Regions from separate parts of the Jeotgalibacillus malaysiensis genome, predicted to be linked through region 2. Evidence: riboswitches for the same ligand, from Rfam matches in the RefSeq annotation. Region 2 holds a riboswitch; the other holds the start of a gene.
The links. A riboswitch is a leader RNA that binds a small molecule or an ion and turns the genes downstream of it on or off. The one in region 2 is predicted to bind S-adenosylmethionine.
Positions count from the first base shown of each region.

Region 1: it holds a riboswitch for S-adenosylmethionine, as region 2 does, so the genes downstream of both, LG330_RS17970 (hypothetical protein) here and LG330_RS05645 (Na+/H+ antiporter NhaC family protein) in region 2, are expected to answer to the same signal.

Region 1 is NZ_CP085252.1:3,461,071-3,472,561, reverse strand. Features, by position in the region: gene LG330_RS18005 (ABC transporter ATP-binding protein) at 1-572, opposite strand, end outside; gene LG330_RS18000 (FecCD family ABC transporter permease) at 572-1,603, opposite strand; gene LG330_RS17995 (FecCD family ABC transporter permease) at 1,600-2,634, opposite strand; gene LG330_RS17990 (iron-siderophore ABC transporter substrate-binding protein) at 2,636-3,706, opposite strand; gene hpaB (4-hydroxyphenylacetate 3-monooxygenase, oxygenase component) at 3,966-5,396, shown strand; gene LG330_RS17980 (tRNA dihydrouridine synthase) at 5,448-6,449, opposite strand; gene LG330_RS17975 (hypothetical protein) at 6,853-7,167, shown strand; gene LG330_RS17970 (hypothetical protein) at 7,352-7,693, opposite strand; SAM riboswitch class I at 7,782-7,886, opposite strand; gene LG330_RS17965 (class I SAM-dependent methyltransferase) at 7,930-8,556, opposite strand; gene LG330_RS17960 (hypothetical protein) at 8,796-9,107, shown strand; gene LG330_RS17955 (YcxB family protein) at 9,131-9,352, shown strand; gene LG330_RS17950 (hypothetical protein) at 9,493-9,726, shown strand; gene LG330_RS17945 (histidine phosphatase family protein) at 9,748-10,305, shown strand; gene LG330_RS17940 (GNAT family N-acetyltransferase) at 10,302-10,781, shown strand; gene LG330_RS17935 (diguanylate cyclase) at 10,907-11,491, shown strand, end outside.
Region 2 is NZ_CP085252.1:985,261-996,751, forward strand. Features, by position in the region: gene LG330_RS05590 (YhgE/Pip domain-containing protein) at 1-614, shown strand, start outside; gene LG330_RS05595 (transcriptional regulator) at 904-1,125, shown strand; gene LG330_RS05600 (hypothetical protein) at 1,185-2,363, opposite strand; gene LG330_RS05605 (MerR family transcriptional regulator) at 2,514-3,272, shown strand; gene LG330_RS05610 (ABC transporter ATP-binding protein) at 3,676-4,458, shown strand; gene LG330_RS05615 (ABC transporter substrate-binding protein) at 4,477-5,436, shown strand; gene LG330_RS05620 (ABC transporter permease) at 5,441-6,214, shown strand; gene LG330_RS05625 (winged helix-turn-helix transcriptional regulator) at 6,248-6,673, opposite strand; gene LG330_RS05630 (DUF4242 domain-containing protein) at 6,831-7,358, shown strand; gene LG330_RS05635 (acyl-CoA dehydrogenase family protein) at 7,424-8,476, shown strand; gene LG330_RS05640 (SRPBCC family protein) at 8,555-9,007, shown strand; SAM riboswitch class I at 9,101-9,206, shown strand; gene LG330_RS05645 (Na+/H+ antiporter NhaC family protein) at 9,278-10,651, shown strand; gene LG330_RS05650 (L-lactate permease) at 10,976-11,491, shown strand, end outside.

The DNA of each region.
Region 1 (11,491 bases), 1.1 Mb from region 2:
TTACGGTTCAAGTCTGTTAGCAGATCCAGAATTTCAACCTGATAGGTAATATCGAGGTACGTGGTTGGCTCATCAAGAAAGAGAATATCCGTCTGCTGTGCAAGTGCCATGGCGATCCAGACACGCTGTCTTTGGCCGCCTGACAGTTCATCAATATGACGATCAGCGAATTCTGTGATGTTCATAATATCCATTGCCTCACTGACAGCCTCATAATCCTTTTGGCTCCAGCCTTTCATAAATGACTGGTGTGGGAAGCGCCCGCGTCCCACTAAATCCGTCACTGTAATGCCTTCAGGTACGATCGGTGTCTGAGGCAGTAAGCCGAGCACACGTGCCAGTTTCTTCGGCGGAATTTTGTGGATCGGTGTCCCGCCGATTGTGACTTCACCGGCTGATGGCTTGATGAGTCTCGCCATCGTTTTTAAAAGTGTAGACTTTCCACAGCCATTGGCCCCAATGATGATACTGATTTCGTTACTCGGAATCGCGACATCAATGTTATGAAGAATTGGTGATTGATCATATCCGGCAATGATACTGTCAGCACGGAAAGTATGTGTCTGTTTCATTACAAGTCTCCTTTTTGATTCATTCTGATCAGCAGATAGATCAGATACGGTGCCCCAAGTATACCAGTTATGACGCCTACCGGATAACGGGCTGTAAATGCGAACTGACCAATCAGATCAGAGGCAAGTACCAGTATAATCCCTACAAGCCCTGCTGGAATCGCACCCGAAAACCCTGCGCCGACAAGCCTTTTTGCGATCGGTCCGGATAAAAAGGCGATAAATGCAATCGGACCTGTCGCTGCAGTGGCTAATGCGATGATCATGACTGAGCTGACAACGAGTAAAAACCTGGTTTGCCCCGTGTTAACACCAAGGGAAGTCGCTGCCTGTTCACCGAGCTCAAGCATATCAAGCCGTCTGCTGAGAGCGAGAATAACCGGTGTGAAAATCAGAACGGTTACAATCAACGGATACAGACCTTCAGTCGTTGCCCCGTTCAGACTGCCTGTTAACCATCTCATCGCTGTCGGAATATCGTTTTCCTGACCTATCAGCAGCAGGTAGGATATGACTGCGTTGAGCATAGCCTGTATCCCGATTCCAATCAGAATTAACCGGCCGATCGAAAATGAAGTGCTTTTAGACAGCGTGAAAATAACCAGTACAGTAATAAGTCCTCCGATCACAGAGGATACAGAGATAAATGTGCTGCTGGCCTGCAGTACGATAATACTGAATACAGCTGCAGCACTGGAACCTGCAGTAATTCCGATTACATTCGGGTTAGCAAGCGGGTTTCTCAGCATGGTCTGAAATACATGACCGGCTACACCGAATGCAAAGCCTGCGAACACACCGGCAATCATTCTTGGGAGCCGAATCGTTCCGACTGCAAAGGATGCCCCGCTGACTTCTTCACCGATTAGAACGCCGATTACTTCTCTGATCGGATAAATGGTATTACCAAGCATCAGCATAGCGCCACTGAGCGCCAATGCCAGTACGGTAAGGATAGCTGTGACAGCCAGAAACCTGCGTTGCCTTTTTATTCTTCCTGATTTTATAGGCTGAATCATTTCATTCATCATAATGCACGCATTTTCGCTTTCATTGTAATTAAAATTAATACAGGTGCGCCAACAAATGCTGTAACAACACCAACTTCAAGTTCACCCGGACTTCCAAGCACCCGGCCGGCAACGTCAGAAATGCTCAGAACAATCGCGCCTGAGATAGCAGACATCGGAATCATAAAGCGCAGATCATGTCCAATTATCAGGCGAATCAGGTGAGGGGCAAGAAGACCGATAAAGCCAATCGGTCCTGCAAGCGCAGTTGTTACACCGCATAACATGACACCGCCAAGCGCTGCAATCAGTCTGAGTGTTCCTGTCTTCACACCAAGCCCTTTGGCAGCTTCATCACCTAAGGCCAGCGCATTAAGCGCAGGTGCTGTGACAACAGCAATGATCAGACCGATGACGAGAAAAGGAATAAAAATTTTTACTGAATCCCAGGTGCCGGCACCAACACTGCCAACCTGCCAGAATCTGAACTGGTCCATTACGCTCGAACGGGGGATCATCACTGCCATTACAAGTGAGGATAGAGCGGCACTTGTTGCAGCGCCCGCTAAAACGAGCTTAAGGGGCGTGGCACCGCCACGACCCATTGCACCAATTCCGTATACAAATATAGCAGTGAGTATCGCGCCTGCAAGAGCAAAGACAATAAACTGCGCTGAACTGTTGATATTGAAAAAAGCGATACCACAAACGACAAATAGTGCTGCCCCGGTATTCACACCGAGTATACTCGGGTCAGCAATCGGGTTTCGGGTAACTGATTGAAGCAGGGCCCCGGACACACCAAGTGCTGCGCCGCACATGAAACCGAAGATCGTTCTCGCAATTCTCTGCCGTACAACATTTGCTTCGTGGGTCTGGACATCAGCGTTGAACAAACCGGAAATGATATCATTCATTGCCAGTGCCCGTGACCCGAATACAAGTGAAGCAAATATGCATACCGCTAACAGTACAATCGATATAACCAGCAGCTTAATGAAGTGCTTTGGCATATGCCACTGCTTGTGTGCTGTAACGGAAAGATTATTCATTTTATTGCTCTAGGTTGCTTACAGCTTCTGACATCAGTGTGAGGTACTCATCAATCGTGTATTCAATTGACAGCGTACTTGGCGTACCTGATGCTGCAAGCGGTGTGTTATCGCCGATGATGACAACAGAACCTCTTTCAATCGCCGGTATCTGTCCAAAGATAGGATCATTTTGCAGCGTCTCTAATGTATTCTCATCACCATAAGAAACAAGTACATCCGCATCATTCAGTATATCTGCATTTTCTGCGCTTGCTTCAATATAGAAGGCATCAGGATCAGAAAATTCGCTTGTGATGCTTTCAGGATATTCCATTCCAATCTCTTCTAGGAACGCGCCGCGTGGATCTGTAGCTGAATAGACAAAGAATGAAGAAAGGTCAGCTGCGTTAATACTTAAGAATGCTGCTTTTTTCCCCTCGAATTCAGGATATTCTGCAACTTTATCAGCGATTAACTGCTCTGTATCAGCAATCAGCTGTTCACCTTCTTCAGCCATTCCCATCGCCATTGAGTTGTACGTTACCTGCTCGCGCCATGAAGAAACCCATGGAGCATCCTGATAAGCAACTACAGGTGCAATCTGGCTTAATGTATCGTACTCTTCCTGCGTCAGTCCTGAGTATGCAGCAAGAATCACATCCGGAGCCACATCTGCCACTGCTTCAAAGTCAAGGCCATCTGTATCCTGGAAAAGAACCGGAGCTTCTCCATCAAGCTCTTCAATTGCTTCAGCAGTCCATGGAAGAATACCGCTGTCATCCTGTACGCCATAGTTTGCAGCCGATAAGCCAACCGGCATCACACCGAGTGCAAGCGGTACATCATGGTTTGACCATGCGATCGCTGCCACACGCTCAGGCTTTTCTTCAATCGTTGTTTCTCCTAGAGCATGTTCAATCACAATCGGGTATTCATCTGAAGATGCTTCAGTTTCAGTCGTTTCCGTACCCGTATCTTCTGTTGTTTCTGTATCTTCAGAAGCTGAATCATCTGAACAACCTGCAAGTGCAAGCATCAGCAATGCTGAAATTGAAAATGTAAACAGTGGAGACTTTACTTTAAATGCCATGATCTCTATTCCTACCTTCTTTTAAATTAATTGATAACAATTATCATTATCATTACTTTAGACTGGATATTGTAACTTGTCAATTATATATTTGAAACGATTGCAATATTTCATGCAATTCAAACGACTACAATGTTCACGACTGAATGAATTTAAAAGGCTCGGTGGTCAAACTGCATCAATGAATATGACAGTCACACAATCCAATTCCCCTCATAACTATAAGTTACAGACCTATTCAAAGAAGGAGCTTGTAACGATGGGTATCTCAACAGGGGAGCAGTACCTCAACCGGATTAACCAGCTTAAGACGAATCTACTGCTGGATGGCAGCCGCATCACCGGTAACATCTCCGATCACCTTGCTTTTAAAGGTGTCATGGCGAGCCAGGCAAAGCTATATGACCTTCAGCACCAACCCGACTTGAAAAGCACCATGACGTTTATTTCCGGAAAGTCTGGCATCACAGGAACATCCTTTTTAGAGCCGAAGACAAAAGAGGATTTAGAGAAAAGAAGGCTGATGATCCAGGAGTGGGCAAAGAGCCACCTGGGGATGATGGGAAGATCCCCGGATTATATGAATACGATTCTGATGGTGCTAAACGCATCAGCTGAGCTTTTTACAGCCGAAGATGAAAAGTGCGCGGAAAATATCAGGAACTATTATGAATACGTGAGTAAGAACGACCTATACTTAACACATGTATTCGTCAGTCCGCAAAAAGACCGTTCTAAAATGGCGGACGGAGCAGGTGTTGCTGCACGGATGGTCAAGAAAACAGCAGATGGGATTGTGATCAACGGCTCCCGCATTTTAGCCACTCAAGCAGGGATGACTGATGAAATTCTTGTTTATCCGGTTCCTTCAAACACAGATGACGAAGCTTTTTCCTACGCATTTGCAATTCCCTGTGACACCCAGGGATTGACGTTTATAGGCCGTGAATCCTTTGCTTATAAGGATTCACCTTATGATCATCCACTTGGTTGTCAGTTTGATGAAATGGATGCGATTGTCCTCTTTGACAATGTTCTCGTTCCGTGGGATCGGGTGTTTTTGCATGGCAGTCCGATTGTGAAAAACCTTCTGTACAGCCAGAGTCATATTTTTGAACATACTGCCCATCAGGTTGTATCTAAAAATGTGATTAAAACAACGTTTATTCTCGGCGTTATTCAGTCTATTATTGATAGCATCAATATTAGTGAATACCAGCATATCCGGGAGAAATTTTCTGAAGTGGCAATTGCGCTTGAAGCAATGAAAAGCTTTTTGGTTCAGTCAGAGCATAACGCCAAAATAAATCAGTGGGGTACGATGACACCTGACCCCAACCCGCTGCTTGCTGCAGTAAACTACTACCCGCGGATCTATCCACGCTTCATTGAAATCATACAGCTGATTAGTGCGAGCGGGCTTGTGGCAATTCCTTCTGAAGAGGATTTTGGAGGAGACATGAAAGAGGTCCTCAGTGATCATTTACAGTCGGCAAATCAGGATGGCTATGAAAGAGTAAAGCTGTTCCGTCTTGCATGGGATTTGTCGATGAGCGCCTTTGGTTCGAGGCAGAAATTATATGAACGATTCTTTTTCGGCGATCCTGTGAGGCTGGCAGATCAGTTATATGGCAGGTATGACAGAGGGGATTCAGTTGAGATGGTGAAGGGTTTTCTTGCGGGAAAGTAATTTCAGATCATAAAAAAAGAGAAAAGCCAAATCAGCTTTTCTCTTCATTCTTTATTTAATAACCGAAAATCCCTGTTCTTCATTCACGCCATTTTTCTCTGTGAATTCATTCAATAGATCACGAACCTCATCCGTTGTCTCCGTTTCCATCAGACGATTTCTCAGTTCACTTGCCCCGCGGAATCCACGTACATAGATCTTGAAGAATCTGCGAAGTGGTTTGAATGCACGTGGCTCAAGCTCTCTTGAATACTTATCATGCAGATCAAGCTGCAGACGAAGCAGATCAAGCAGCTCCTCGCTCGTATGCTCTTTCTTCTCCGTTTCAAACGCAAAAGGATTATGGAAAATCCCGCGCCCGATCATCACGCCGTCAATTCCGTACTTCTCAGCAAGCTCAAGGCCCATCTGACGGTCCTCGATATCACCGTTGATTGTTAGAAGCGTATGTGGTGCAATCTCATCGCGCAGCTTTTTGATCTCAGGGATCAGCTCCCAGTGCGCCGGCACACTGCTCATCTCTTTTTTCGTCCGAAGGTGGATCGACAGGTTGGCGATATCCTGTTCAAGAATATGCTTCAGCCAGTCATGCCACTCATCTACATTCGTATAGCCGAGACGTGTCTTCACGCTGACAGGCAGACCGCCTGCTTTTGCCGCCTGAATAATAGCAGCCGCAGTCTCCGGATGACGGATCAGTCCTGATCCTTTTCCGTTTGCTGCAACGTTTTGTACAGGACAGCCCATATTAATATCCACGCCGCGATAGCCCATCTCAGCCATCCCGATACTCATCTGGCGGAAATATTCAGGCTTGTCACCCCAGATATGCGCAACAATCGGCTGCTCATCCTCTGTAAAAGTGAGACGACCCTTCACGCTGTCTTTTCCGCGCGGATGGCAATAGCTTTCTGAATTCGTAAACTCCGTAAAAAACACATCAGGTCTCGCTGCTTCACTGACAACATGACGAAACACGACATCTGTCACTGCTTCCATCGGTGCAAGCACAAAAAATGGGCGCGGCAACTCATGCCAGAAATTATCTTTCATATCTATCTGAACCCTTTCTATAGAGGAAACACGTTCCCAACATATTATATAAAATCATCAATGACTAGTTTCGCTTGACTTTGGTCTTTATATACTTTAATAGGATTTGGATGAAAGTGCAAGGGGAGGAGGCTGTTTTCCAACTATCTACTGAATTGATATGTAATCATTCATCAACCTTAATCATTACACGTTCTATACGCTGGTGTATAATGGTAAAAATGTTTCGTGTGATTTAGGGACGGAGGTGAGATGGTCATGAGATGACCCTTTAACCTCCGTCCCGGCAGTACACATTCATATGAAAGCAGGAAACTCCATGAGGAAGCCATTTAAACTAACCCCAGACAATTTTAAAGAGTGTCGGGAAACAATCGGCCACATTCTCTGGATGTACCATGACATGACCAGAAGCTATGGTGGGTTCGCTCATAACATTGACTATGAACCGGTTGATTTTGAACGTTTTCTTTTTACTGAAGTGGATGCTGAGACGATGTTTTTGCATGAAAAGGAAGCGGAAGTATTAAGGCAGGGTGCGCTCGTTGCTTTAGGGTGTAACGTGGTGAACCTGCTGGATGAGGCGCAGAGACATTCAGAAGTTTACAATTTTATTATCAGTGCTCTGTCCTATCCTGAAATTGCTCAGAAAACATTTGATAAAGAAGTGCTTTTAGCAATGAAATCAGCTTTAGATGAAGAACCGGATGTGGCGTGAGAGTCTTTAGATAGGGCTCAATGCTTGAGGCACGGCTGGCAGAAGTTTATGAGAAATATGTGATGGGTTTATTATCAGATGATGCTAAATGGGAGTGAGAGCGGGATGAGGAACTGGGGTAAAAAATAAAACACTTTGGAGACGGGTGGCCCGTTAACCTCCGCCCCAAAGTGCAGACGCTAACTTAGTTACTCATAAAACCCCCGAACACCTTCTCAATATAGTCCCCAAACCCAGTCTTCACCTCAAGACCCTGTTCCTGCAGCTGCTGCCAAATTGCCCGGTCTACTGAAAAGGGAGCGTTTTGCTGAAGGGTATCCCATTCTTCAACACTCAATGCTGATGCGTAACGCTTTTCCCCAAGTAAAACTGCGATTTGGTAACCATCTGTGGTATTTACAAATAGCTCATAATCCGAATCCCACTGCTTCAATTGCTTCTCCATGGTCTTTGTGACGTGCGCGAAGTACGCATCATTCGGCATAGCCTTTGAAGCGTACCCTCTCAACATTCCTGAAGCATTCATCTTCATCTCTCCTCCAAATTTTTAAATAAGAATCAAGAGAAACGAAAAAATCCCTGCTGCAATGAATGCAACAGGGACCATGGTCCGTTCGTTATCATCCAAAGCCTGCGCTTTGCTGGTGGGAGCACCTTACCTTATGGGCAGGTTGCTGTGAAGTCACTGAGCCAGTACTCTCGTTCACTCTTGATAACCTTATTTAATTGATTATATTGTACCATTTTCAGGGTGAAATGTCTTTAAGCAGTGATCACCATCACGCCGCCACAATGCGAAAGTTCGTGAAAATCGCATTTGCAAACGCCGTCCAATGCCGCCTTTAATTCATCAGCGACAAAGTAGAACTCATCTTCATCCCAATGCTTAAGATGCGCCTTACGACAATTCTCAAGCTGATCCCTTTTACCAAAAGCAATATCACCAATCAGCAGCTGACCGCCTGTTTTTAAATGAGATAACAGCTCACGGATAAACGTGACCTTTTCTTCATCATTCAGGTGGTGCAGTGTATACGTACTCACAATAAAATCGTATTTTTTCTCCTGAAGTGCAGGTGGCAGACCATTTGAGATATCCCACTCAATCAGGTTGGCCTCAGGCATCTTTTTCTTCGCAATCGAAATCATTTCAGATGAAAAGTCGATCCCGTCGATCAGATGTCCATTCTCATACAGCTTATTCGTCAACACGCCTGTCCCAAAACCGATATCAAGGACCTCAGCGTTTTCTTGGTTCATCACAGTGTTAAAAATCGTATTCAGAATTTCTTTGTAGCCGGCAAAAGGGTACAGATTACTTTCTTCACTCACCTTTACCGTCTGATCATAGCTATTTGCCCATAAATTAAATCCAGTGTTATTTAACAAGAATGCTCCTCCTATATGTTTCAATATGTCGGGCATTCAAAAAGCTGCCCGTATTAGCGTCCGTTAACCTCTGTCATATTAACGTTTTTCATATGTAACCACACCTTCCAATTATTTGTATTGATTGTACCATATGTAAAAGAACATATTCTAAGTTTCACAACATACCCCTGTCACAGCACTGCACACCTATGTTACGGTGACACTGACACAACGAAGAAAGGTGATTCAACAAACGAATGATGAAATTTCAGGCAAATTATACGACTCAGGACTATATAGATATGCAGATCAAGCGGCTTGCACTTACTGATGAGCTGAACAGCTATAAAAAAAGAGCCACGCTGATCATGCTGCTGACGGTCCTTATCCTCTCTCTTACTCTTAACTTATTCAGCTCTTTTCCAGGTGCAATTGTCGGGATTCTGCTGATTATTCTTACCGGTGTCTTCGTGCCGCCAGCGCTTGAAAAAACAACGATTAAAAGTGTCAGGAAACAGTTTGAGGGAAAAATATGGACAATGCTGTTGGCCCTGTCGAATTTGAACTAGACGCAGAAGGAGTCATTCGAAAGATGCAATACTCAACGATTGCATTTGACTGGGATGGTATCATCCGGATCGGTGAGGACCAGAGAAATTACTACCTCTTTATGTCTAGAGCACAGATCTTATTCCTTCCCAAACATCCTGACGGCTTATCAGAAACTGATCAGCTGCGATTTGAAAATCTGATTGGCCGGGTGAGGAAACGGATCAGAGAAGAGTATCGGGCTAGTAGTGAAGCGGCTAAATAACATACATGATCAAACGTCTGGAACATTGTAACCAGGCGTTTTTGTATACCATAATATAGAAAAATAAATATACATTTATACCCTATCGTGTCAGAATAATAATAAATGACTGATTGCGATATTTCAGGTGGAGGGTAACTATGAAAAAGTTGATCAACATAACAGAAACTATCTTTCTGGGGCTTTTTATCTTCACAACAATTCCAAGCCTGATCTTCAATGAAATTACGTGGCTATCATTGATTGCAATGATCTCGCTTGCTGGATGGATCACCATGTCAGGATTCAGATTGATTGAAAAAGGTCAAAAAAATGGCGGCAAAGTTATTGTTTCATTAGGTATTTTACTTTTATTTTTATCATTTTTTCAATGACGATATTGGAGTTGAATAACATTGACAACGATCTATCTGATCAGGCACGCCCACTCACACTACACACCGGATGAAATGCATCGTCCCTTGTCCGAAAAAGGAGTGAAGGACGCTGCAGCAGTGACGGGGTGCTTAACATACGAAAACATTCATGCAGTCTTATCAAGTCCTTACAAACGGGCGGTTCAAACAGTTGAAGGAATTGCTGGTTATATAGGAAGTGAGATTGAAATAGTTGAAGGGTTCAAAGAACGAACACTAACGGCTCAGCCCGCTGAAGATTTTAACAAAGCGATCACAAAAGTGTGGGAGAATCCTTCATTTTCCTGGGAAGGAGGGGAATCGAATCTGGCTGCGCAGCAAAGAGGTGTGAAGGCAATGAAGCATGTGCTGAAGGAGTATGCAGGACAGCATGTTGCGATTGGGACGCACGGGAACATCATGGTGCTGATCATGCAGTATTTCGATCCTCACTATGATTTCGCCTTCTGGAGACAACTCGCCATGCCTGATATTTATCAGCTGCGTTTTGAAGAAGATTTGTTGAAACGAGTGAAGGGAATAGGAGCATTTACATGAATATCAGCATTGAACCTTTGCAGGCATCAGATACGTTAAGTCTTCTTCAATTTGAAAAGGAAAACCGCGCATATTTCAGCAGTATGGTGCCAGATCGTGGAGATCATTATTTCAGGCCAGAGATTTTTGCGCAGCATCATCAGGCATTGCTTGATGAACAGGCGGCTGGTGATGGGTTATTCTTTTTGATCAAAGGTGAAGGGAATAATATTGTGGGCAGAATTAATGTAACAGACCTCACTTATGAAGAGCACTCAGGAAGTGTTGGGTACAGGATTGCTCAAGCTTACGCCGGAAAAGAAGTGGCTAGTAAAGCTTTGGAACTGCTGATCCATGACATGCGCAAAAGAGGATTGAAAAAACTGACTGCACAAACGACTGATCAGCATATTGCTTCGCAAAAGGTCTTGTTGAAAAATGGATTTGTCATCGACATGACTACAAGTGAGGATGTTCAATTAAATGGGCAGACCTAGCAGCTGCAATCATACATCTTACATTTATCAGGTGAATAAAAATAGTTCAAAAGCCCCCTATCTCACATCCCATATGCTAAAGTGAATTTAAAAGTCTCCTGTAAAGAAGGTGCCAGACTGTGACGATGGAATTGTCTGCTTATATTACCCTTGCCTGCACTTCCGGTGTACTGAATCTATTTTTAAGCTTTTACGTCTTTTTTAAACGTCATCAATATACAAATATCGCTTATATATTCGTGTTATACACCTTACTCATCAGTATTTACTGCTTCGGGACAGCATTCAGTCTGCTTTCGACTTCTCTTGAAGAACTGAAATTCTGGAATACGATTCTTTACATAGGGATGCCGATCTCAGCGCCGCTCGGGTTATTATTTATCATGCAGTATCTTGGAATTAATATTTTTCGTAAACGGTATCTGCTGATTCTCCTTGTGCCTGTCATCAGTCTCTTCATGGTGGCTACGAATGATTTTCACCACTTACATTACCGCGTATTTGAACTTGACCCTGAACTCGGTGCACCGTATGCACGTCAGGAAATAGGAGCATGGTACATCATTCATGGGATCGTGACGTTTGCAAGCATGTTTGTCGCCTTTTATTTGCTGCTTTCACAATGGAGAGAAACGTCACGGGAATATAAACCTCAGCTGGTCGCTCTTTTATTTGGACAGCTGCTGCCAATGGTGACAGCGTTTGTCTAC
Region 2 (11,491 bases):
ATCAGTCCTCACTTGCAGTTAAAGAAACTTACAGACAGACGCAGGAAGCATTTGCATCTGTGCCTGGTGCACTTTCAGGAAGTACAGGTGCTTTAGGTGAAATGAGTGGCAACCTGTATTCAATTGCAGACCAGCTTGAAAACGGACTTGCAGCAACCAATATGGATGAATCACTGGGTCAGCTGCAGCAGGGACTTGCAACGCTCGCAGCAAACTATGCAGAATTCCATTCAGGACTAAATGAATATACCGGCGGCGTCAGTCAGCTTGCAGGCTCATACAGCGAGCTGCACAGCGGACTTGGCAGTTTAACAGGCGGCACAGACGAGCTTGAAAATGGTGCAGGCGCTCTTTACAGCGGTACATCAGAGCTCGCCTCGGCTACAAGTGAGCTGCCGGATCAGCTTCAGGAAGAAATCGATGCAATGCTGAGTGAGTTTGATAAATCAGATTTCGAGCCGGTTTCATTTGTTTCTGATGAAAATAAAAGTATTGAATCTGTTCAATTTGTCATTAAAACAGATAGCCTGAAAAAGGAAGATGCAGAAGAAGCGGAAGTGGAAGCTGAGGAAGAAAAGGGCTTCTGGGACCGTTTGGTGGATTTGTTCAGATAACCGGCAGCGGTTCGTAGGAATACAGTTGATGTTCGGCGGTAAATACGTGGTGTTCGAGGTTTAGCCGAGGATGTTCGAAGGTAAATTCACCATGTTCGCCGTTCAATCACTTACCTTCGACAAACCATGCAAAATGACCTACCCGGTATCCATCATTCAATAATTGAAATGAAGCTGACAGGCGCAATTAGCCTGTCAGTTTTTTTAATTTAAAAATCTTGTCACAGCAGCTTCTTAGTTTACTTTTAGAACATTTGTTCGTATAATAAAAGTAAGAGGAGGAATGATCATGAAAGAGAAATTATTCCGCTACTGGCAGCAGGGACTCACAGTTAAAATGATCTATATGAAAAGTGATGGCGTCTGTTCAGAAAGAAGAGTCCTGATCAGAAAACTTGGTGACACGTCATTTACAGCCTATTGTCTGAAAAGAAGAGCTGTGCGGACATTTCATTATGATCGCGTCCTATCTATTAAGCCAATGATTAAAAAAGAAAAGCTGATTATCTGAGCATTTAAAAGAGTCCTCCCGGAAGCTGGTGCTTCGAAAGGACTCTGAATTTACATATATTAATTCTCTCTTTCTTCTTCCATTCTTTTGATCTCTTCATAACGCTGACGCTGTCTGTAGCCGTAAGTTGAAGAGAGAACAACCTCCTCGTCCTCAAGTGCTGAACCCAGCGCGCCGATAATTGTAGCAATACTGGTTGCAGTCCATGCGATATAAAAATAATTTACATAGCCGACATCAGGTGATACCTCAGACTGCAGCAGGCCCATTGGTATAAAAAGAATCACAGCAAATGAAAACAGGGTAAATAGCAGCATGTAATAAAAGCATACGGCTGTAAATAGCGTAAAGAAAGTTGTGGCATTATACAGCTTTCTTATGTGTGAAGCTTTTGTCGTTACTTTTTTCTTTTCCCACAGCTGATGTGCAGAAATGATCCAGAACACCATGGCAAGAATGGATATAATTGAAAGTAACAACATACGCCAGATGCTGTATTCATTGCTCAGCATCCAGAGTGTAGGGAAGACAAGCGCATAAGCTCCTGTTGTAAATGCGAGCATAATCACTTTTTTAAATGATGAAAACATTGCCCATGGCTTATTCGCCCGGACCATTCCGGTTAACAGTCTAAAAGCACTGCCGAAATATGAATTGACTTTGAATCTTACATCAATGTATTCTGTGTCCTCAGGCAACTCCCTTTTAATCGGGGAAATTTTATCAAATCCTTTTCTCCCCACTAATCTTTTTGGATTTCTTGTCTTTAAATCTTTATTTTCAGTCTGATCCTTCTTTTGCAGGCGCTGCTCAGCCTTCTCACGACCTTCCTCAGAAGAAGTATAAAACATTTCATTGACCAGCTGCAGGATCGAGTCCCGGACTCTGCGGGTAAGCGGAACTGCGCCAAGACCCGGCAGACTGATTAAAGCAATGTGTGCCTCCTCATACGCTTCTGCAATAATCGCTTTTTTTCCATCTAACAGTGGAATATCTGTAATAGCCACTGTAAAATCCCATTTGTTTTCATCTCTGATTGACAAAATTGATTTTATGACTTCCTCAGACTGATCAGTTCCACCTGTTAAAGAATCTATCAGGCAATCAATATTCCATTTGTATGTATCATCAACAAAATAAGCAAGCAGCTCCGGTAGCTCAGCCTTCAGCGAATCAATTAATTCTCTTGGATAGCCCGGTGCTGAAATTAAACCCACCGTGTAATTAGGTCCGCTCATTTTCTCACCCCGCCAATTTTTGTATGTCTTACTTCTTTAACCTAAAATGATCAAGTTAAAAACTATCATTTAAAATTAATTAAATATCAAATGGCTATTGACCTTCACGTTACGTAAAGCCGTATGATGGATTTGTCAGGAGGGGGTAAGATGGAATATACAGTTCAGCAGCTGGCAAAGCTGTCCGGTGTAAGCGGCCGCACTCTGAGATATTATGATGAGATCGATCTGTTAAAGCCTTCAAGAATCAGTTCGTCAGGCTACCGGATATATAGCCAGAAGGAAGTGGATCTGCTGCAGCAGATTCTCTTTTATCGGGAGCTTGAGGTGAGCCTTGATGAAATCAGGCGCATCATTTACCACCCGGACTTTGATCTTATAGCAGCTTTGCAGCAGCATGTTGAAAAACTGCAGAAAAAACACGTCCGTCTTGAACAAATCATTTCAACCGTGCAAAAAACGATTGAAAGTAAAAAAGGAGGCACTCCAATGGCAGATCAGGAGAAGTTTGAAGGGTTTAAGAAACAGATGATTGATGAGAATGAAAAGAAGTACGGAAAAGAAGTGCGGGTACAATATGGGGATCAGGTAGTAGACGACAGCAATGCAAAAATGATGGGATTGTCTGAAGATGACTTCGAACGAATGAATGAGGTTGAAAAAGCATTTTTAGCAGAGCTGAAAAAGGGATTCGAGACTGGCGATCCAGCTTCACCAGAAGCACAAAAAGCAGTCACGCTGCATAGAGAATGGCTCAATTTCACGTGGCCAAAGTATTCTAAAGAAGCACATGCCGGTCTTGGTGATATGTACGTAAGCGATGAGCGGTTTACAGCTTATTATGATCAGTATGTTGAAGGCGGGACAAAATTTTTACGGGATGCGATCTCTGTGTATGCCGGAAAATAATAGGTGACTGAGGGTGGGACAAAAGATTGTCTCATCCTTTTTCTCGTTTCGCTGCGCTTCAGGCGGACGCTTTCCGGACGGTGGTTGCTGAGCCTCCTCAACGCTACGCGTCTGCGGGGTCTCAGCTTCCCACTAATCGTCCCGGAGTCGCCGCCTTACGCTCCGTTGCACTTAGATTTTAATCAACATATTGTTTAACTTAACAAAATAGATTGTTTTGTCCCAGCCTCTTTTTTTCTCTTCTAAAAAAACACAATGACTTACATACAAATCATATACTTTACAGAAAATTTAGCTTTTTCCTAAAAAGAGAGTTGTTTTTTTCAACAAAGTATAATAAAATTACTGACATTATGAAAACCAACTAAGTTTATCAGAATTAGAGGGATTGGAGGCTGTAAGTTTGAGTGATTCGGTAATTAATATCAAAAACCTATCTAAAAGTTATCCGGGTAAAGATAAAAGAGAACTTGTGCTGGAAAACATTCAGTTTGAGATTAAAAAGGGAGAAACAATCTCAATACTCGGTCAAAGTGGGTGCGGGAAGAGTACGCTGCTGAATTTAATAGGCGGGTTTGAAACACCGGATACGGGAAGTGTAAATTTTAATGGAAATCAGGTGACTGCCCCGGGAAGAAATAGTGTGATGCTGTTTCAGCATTATGGGCTACTGCCGTGGCGGTCTGCTCTGAAAAATGTTGAGCTTGGTTTGGAGGATTTAAAATTAAGTGCTGATGAACGGAAGCAGCGTGCAATGCACTATCTGGAGATGGTGGGGTTGGGTGATAAAGCTGACCGCTTTCCACGTCACTTATCAGGAGGGATGCAGCAGCGTGTTGCAATTGCAAGAGCGCTTGCCATAGAGCCTGAATTGCTGCTGATGGATGAGCCGTTTGGTGCGCTTGATACATTTAACCGCTATTATCTTCAGGATGAATTGCTGAAGATCCAACAGCAGGCTAAAACGACTGTTGTACTGGTGACGCACGATATTGATGAAGCCATCTATCTTTCTGACCGGGTGATGGTCATGCGCTCAAATCCTGGACATATCCAAAAAGAAATCAAAATTGATTCTTATAAGCCGAGAGACAGAAGCGGCAGTGATTTTCAGTATTACCGGAAAATGATTTTAGAGGAGTTTCACCTGGCAAGCTCTAAGCCGCCAATTGAATATAATATCTAGATGGATGAGGGAAAAGAAATGAAACGTAGTAAATTATTTGTACTTAGTCTGCTTTTAGCTGTATCAATGGTACTTAGTGCGTGCGGAAGTGAAAGCAGCGGTGGGGATGGAGAGAAGCCTACAATTAAGCTTGGCTATTTACCGATTACTCATGCAGTACCTCTTTTTATTGAAGATCAGATGAACGAAGAAGGGGATTACCCATTTAATATCGAGCTCGTCAGATTCCCCTCATGGCCAGATCTGATGGATGCATTGAATACCGGAAGAATTGACGGGGCATCTGCACTTGTGACAGTTGCGATGAGAGCAAAAGAGCAGGGGATTGATCTGAAGGCAGTCGCACTCGGACATCGCGATGGAAATGTATTGATTGCAGCAAATGAGATTGAATCAGTTCAGGATCTTGCAGGAGAAACATTTGCTGTTCCACATACGTTCTCAACTCATAATGTTCTTTTATATCAAATGCTGAAAAGTGAAGGTATGGCATATGAAGATGTGAATGTCGTTGAGATGCCGCCAGCTGAGATGCCAGCCGCACTTGCTGAAGGCAGAATTGCCGGCTATGTCGTAGCGGAGCCTTTTGGTGCGCAGTCAGTCGTACTTGAAACAGGAAAAGTATTATACCAGGACAATGAAGTATGGCTGAATTCTGTGGATTGTGCACTGATTCTTCACAATGATTTTATTGAGGATAACGAGGACATTGCTCAGGCGTTTGTGAGCAGCTATGTGGAGGCAGGCCATAAAGCCGAATTGAAGGACGATCATGTAAAAGAAATCTCTTCAGAGTATATGGATGTGAATGAAGAAGTAATGGACTTATCTTTTGAGTGGATTTCTTATGATGACCTGAGAATTCCGGAGGATTCATATGAAGAGTTGAGAGGTTACCTGATTGAGATGGGTTTGACTGACAACCCGCCAACATACGAAGAATTTGTTGATTCTACTCTAATAGACGAAGCGATGTGATTGGATGAAGTGGTTTAAAAAATCTGGAAACGTTTTGATAGGCGCAATCATTATTATTTCAATTTGGCAGCTGACAACGATGCTGACAGATATGCCGGAAGCACTTCTTCCGACACCGTTGATGGTTGCGCAGGGCATTATCAGCCTGATTGCTGATGGAACATTTTTTGAACACCTCAGTGTGAGTATGATGCGCTTTTTAGCGGGCTACTTATCAGCCGTTGTGCTGGCTGTTCTGCTTGGACTATTTCTTGGGAGAATGGAGAGACTCTGGGCAGTCATTGATCCGATAGTGCAGGTTTTAAGACCTGTATCACCGATCGCCTGGTCACCATTTATTGTTCTCTGGTTCGGAATCGGGAGTGCGCCTGCAATAGTGATCATCTTTATTGCAGCATTTTTCCCTGTACTCCTGTCGACTGTTTCAGGGGTGAAAAAGGTAGATCAGACATACCTGAAGCTCGCTCAGAACCTTGAAATCAGGCAGCCTCAGCTGATGACGAAAATCATATTTCCGGCAGCATTTCCCTCTATTGCAAACGGGCTCCATATCGGGTTGGGGACTGCCTGGATTTTCCTTGTCTCAGGTGAAATGGTAGGCTCTCAATCAGGACTTGGCTATTTAATTGTTGACGCAAGAAATCTGTTGAGACTCGACCTGGTTCTTGCAGGGATTATATTTATTGGCATATGCGGCTTGCTCCTTGATAAAGGCATCAGACTGTTTGAAAGGTGGATTGAAAAGCAGTGGGGCGTAGTGCCGAATGATCAGAAGTAAAGCCTGAGACATTTTTGTCCCAGGCTTCACTTTTCAGTCCACTTCAACTACTGACAGCTCGTCAACATTTTCATTACAGTGCGGGCAGTAATAGGCGATATTCACTTCTGTCTGACACCTATCATGGATCAGCTTCTTATAGCACTTATCTAAATGTGATCTTCCCCATAGAATAATGGAGTTAAAAACATCTTCAAGCGCTTCTCCACTCTCAGTCAGTTTGTACTCATAACGGGGTGGATGATCCGAATATAAAGAAGCTGAGATTAACCCACTGCTTTCAAGATACTTGAGGCGATCTGAAAGAAGATTGGATGAGATTCCGTTCAGTTCCTTTTTTAATTCACTAAACGTTTTGTGACCGACCAGAATTTCATGAACGATTAATAATGTCCAGCGATCACCGATTATGTTTAAGGTTTGGGCAATATTACAAGGCAAGTCATATGTGGCTTTCATTGTTGTCCCTCCAGGCTTTTTACAATATATAGATCATAACATATTTAAAATTTGTAACAAGGTTGATTTTTTGAACTTAGTATAATAATATAACCCTAACAGCTAAAGCTGATTATTTTCATCGGAATTATTCATTTTTAAAAAAGGAGCGGATAAAATGAGTTTATATCTAGTGGAATCAACGTTAAAAACAGCAATCAGTCAGAAGGAAGATTTTGAAAAAGAAGTGTCATCTTTGAAGTCTGCATTTGCCTCTCAGAACATTAACCTGATTGAAGTTCAGGTGTCTAAAGACTTCAGCCGAGTATTCTACATTTTTGAAGCAGAAGCAGCTGACCAGCTTGAATCATTACTAAAAGAACATGACCTACAGATTGATCTGTTAAAAGAAGTCAGAATCGTCGGGAAAGATCTTGATGAAGTGAAGAAGGAAGCAAATAACGTGAATTACCTTGTTGAATGGAACCTTCCTGAAGACCTGACGATGGATCAGTATTTAGCGCGCAAAAAGAAAAATTCAGTGCATTACGCAGAAGTACCGGAAGTATCATTTGCAAGAACGTATGTATGTGAGGACATGTCTAAGTGTCTCTGCTTTTATGATGCACCGGATGAAGATGCAGTTAAGCGTGCACGTGAAGCAGTGAATACACCACTTGATTCAATTACAGAAATCAACAAGTAACAATCATCTCCGGGTATGGAGTCCCGGAGATTTTTCACAGGATCAATCAGACAGGAGGCAGACACATGCTGAAGGAAAGCACTGAGGTTGAAAAGATTGTCAGACCTTTAATTGCAGATAAATTAAAACCTCATGTAAAGAAAGTGGATGCAGAAGCATTTTACGCAGAAGAATATTTAAAAAGCCTGGGCGGAGCCGGTTTATTGAATTCTCCGGGTCATGTAGCAGCGGAAGTCGTTGCGAAAGAAATGACAGTGGTAGAAGAAACGGCAAAAAGCTGTATGACAACTGCTTTCAACCTCTGGTGCCATTTAGCTTCTTTGACATATGTGCGAAGCAGTGCAAATAAAGAGCTGAAGGATAAACTGCTGAGACTGCTTGAAGATGGCTCTACGCTTGGAGCAACAGGGCTTTCCAATCCGATGAAATCCTATGCAGGTCTTGAAACACTCCACCTGAAAGCTGATAAAACAGATGATGGATATATCCTGAATGGGAGCCTGCCCTCAGTGTCTAACCTCGGCTCAGACCACTGGTTTGGCATAGTCGCCTCAACTGATCAAGGCAATGAGGTAATGGCGCTCGTCTCATGTGGAATTGAAGGATTAATAATGAAAGAAAAAGCAGAATATCTCGGTGTGAACGGCAGTGCAACATATGCCTGCCAGCTCAAAGACGTTCATATCCCTTCGACATATATCATTTCAGAAGACGCATCAGAATTTGTTAAAAAGATTCGTCCATACTTCGTACTTTATCAGATCCCACTTGGATTTGGTGTGACTGATGCCTCCATCAAATCGATTGAAAAAGCTTCAGCAAAACAAAATGGAGCAAACGCCTATCTATCTGTACAGGCAGATGAACTCGCCGAAGAGCTTGAGAAGCTGCGTAAACGTGCAGATCATTTGGTTAAAGACATTGACTGGTCAGAGATTTTAAAGGTTCGCCTTGAAGCAGTTAAGCTGACTTTAAAAGCCGTACAGGCAGATATGCTTCATAACGGCGGTCCCGCTTACCTTCAGAAAAGCCACCCGGCAAGAAGGCTCAGAGAAGCATACTTTTTTGCCAATCTTACCCCCACTATCAGACATCTTGAAAAAATGCTCGCGAACTAATCAAACGTCGTCAATCGGCGTTTTTTTATTTGTAGTAAAATAGAAACAGTAAAGCATTTTCAGAAGGGAAGGATATATATGATTACATGGAATGAAGAAACAGTGATCAATGCTAATATTGAACATGTGTGGGAATTATTTAAAGACAGGAACATTAAAAGGATTATGCCAAAGGTCATTTCACATGAACTTGTGGAGGGTGAGGAAACAGCGGCTGGCGCAAAGCATCAGCAGACCTACGGTGAAGGAAAACGTGTTGAAACCTATATTGTACATACCCTTGCCTATGAAGAACATGAGGAAGAGAAATATAAGAAGGTTAACTTCGTATTGGGTAAAGCCTTTGACACGACATTTTCATTCAGACTGCTAAAAGAAAATGAGGAGCAGACAAGACTCATCTATGAAGGGGAAAACAAAGGAGCTAACTTTGTCGGGAAAGCGATGCTGAAGCTTGCCGGCAAAAAGCAGGATAATAAAGTTGTGCTCGAGTTCCTTGAGAGAGTAAAGAACGAAGCTGAAAGCGTCTGAAGTGTGATTGAATATTCTCAATTTAACTGATTCTGTTGACTTATCCGACTGAATCACTTATATTTCTACAATCATTAAAAACTTTATAACATCTTCTTATGATGAGAGGCGGAGGGACTGGCCCTTTGAAGCCTCGGCAGCAGACTCGCCATTTGAGTACTGTGCCAATTCCAGCAGGCGTCTGCCTGAGAGATAAGAAAAGCTGTTTGCTTATTCAAGCCTCTTCTTTTTCTTATTGGAGAGGTTTTTTTGTGCCCAAAAACCTCTCCAATGTGTACTTCAACCCGAAATGGGTACATTTTGCAAGACCAGGATACGAGACTATTTCAGGAGGCTATGAGAATGAATCAGGAGAATATTCAGAGCAATCCGCTCGCACTTATTCCGTTTGGCGTATTTATTTTACTTTTTATCGGATCAGGTATTATAACAGGAGACTTTTACTTCATGCCTGTATTGGTTGCGTTGTTTACAGCGATTTTAGTCGCCATGTTGATGAATAGAAAAACAGATTTTCAGACGAAAACAATGCAACTGGCTAAAGGCGGGGGACATCCGAACATTATTTTAATGGTGGTGATCTTCCTTTTAGCCGGTGCGTTCGCTTCAGTCGCAGAAGGTGCCGGTGCTGTTGATTCAACGGTTAACCTTGGACTTTCACTGCTGCCGCAAAATCTGCTGATTGTTGGTCTGTTCGTGATTGCATGCTTTATCTCTATTTCAATGGGGACATCTGTTGGAACAATTGTGGCACTGGCGCCAATTGGACTCGGACTGTCAGAGCAGACCGATATCGGCGTGGCGCTTGCGATGGGTGCAATTGTCAGTGGTGCAATGTTTGGTGATAACCTGTCAATCATTTCTGATACAACGATTGCAGCAGTCCGTACGCAGGGAACAAAAATGAAGGATAAATTTAAGGTCAACATTTTTATTGTTTTACCTGCAGCAATTATCACAGCGATCATTTTCGGTGTATTGACTAGTGGTAACAGCGCTTCTCTTGATGGGGATAACCCGTATAATTTAGTGCAGGTACTGCCTTATCTGGGCGTATTAATTTTTGCTGTTGCCGGGGCAAATGTGATTCTTGTTTTACTCGGCGGAATCATTTTTGCAGGAATTGTTGGACTGGCGCTCGGCGAGTACGGCTTTATGGACTTGATTGGACTGATTGGAGACGGCTTTACAAATATGCAGGAGCTTGCGATGATCGCAATTCTGCTTGGTGGACTTGTAGAGCTGATCAGAGTAAATGGCGGAATTGAATTCCTGCTTCAATCAGTAACAAAGCGCGTGAAATCAAAAAAAGGTGGAGAAGCAGGGATCGCCGGTCTCGTTGGAACAGTAAACCTTGCTACAGCTAACAACACCATTTCGATTATTACTGCAGGACCACTCGCAAAACAGATCGCAGATGAGTACGGAATTGATAAACGCAGATCAGCGAGTTTACTGGATATTTTCTCAAGTTCAGTGCAGGGCGTGATCCCATACGGCGCACAGCTTCTCGCCGTTGCAGGTGTCGCAGGGATTTCCCCGGCTGAAATTGTACCGTACTGTATTTACCCGATTCTGATTGCACTTGCCGGTGTAATAGCGATCGCGATTCAGTTTCCAAGATTTAAAGAGAAAAGTGCATAGTTATTGGTGTAGTGGAACACCCCGATTCAGTGGAGATGCTGCGTCGGGGTGTTTTTTGTGTGCGAAAGGAAGTTGGCGTAGGTCAAATGACACTATTTCCTGAAAGGCATTTGAAATTTTATGAACCGCATATGTTATCTCCTGAACAATGCATGTTATCTCCTGAACCAGTACCTGCACTACACACAACCCCCCCACCAAAAACCCCCTTGCAAAATCCACCCTCATGTAATAACATTGAAAGCACTTACATATAAGGTCATCTGATGACCTTATGACACTAATGCAGAACAAAGGGATTTTACGAAAAAGGGGATGGTTGTGATGGCGCTTGGGACGCTGGCACTGTTTGCTTTAGTGCCGATTTTAACAGTATTGGTTTTTCTCGTGGTGTTGAGGTGGCCTGCGAAGTATGCGATGCCGCTTGCGTTTGCTGTAACAGTAGCGATGGCTTTATTTGTCTGGGATGTACCGGGTAACCAGATTGCGGCTGCGAGTACAAAAGGGGTCGTAACAGCACTTGAAGTGTTGTTCATTGTATTCGGTGCCGTACTGATGCTGAATACGCTAAAGGAAAGTGGTGCAATTCAGACGATTAGACAGGGGTTTATTGATATTTCACCTGATAGGCGGATTCAGGCGATTATTATCTGCTGGCTTTTCGGTTCATTTATTGAAGGGGCATCAGGTTGGGGAACGCCTGCAGCTGTACTTGCGCCGCTATTAGTGGCAATTGGTTTTCCTGCGATGGGGGCAGTTATGGTAGCACTGATTATCCAGTCGACGCCGGTTTCTTACGGGGCTGTTGGTACACCGATTCTGATCGGGGTGTCATCAGGG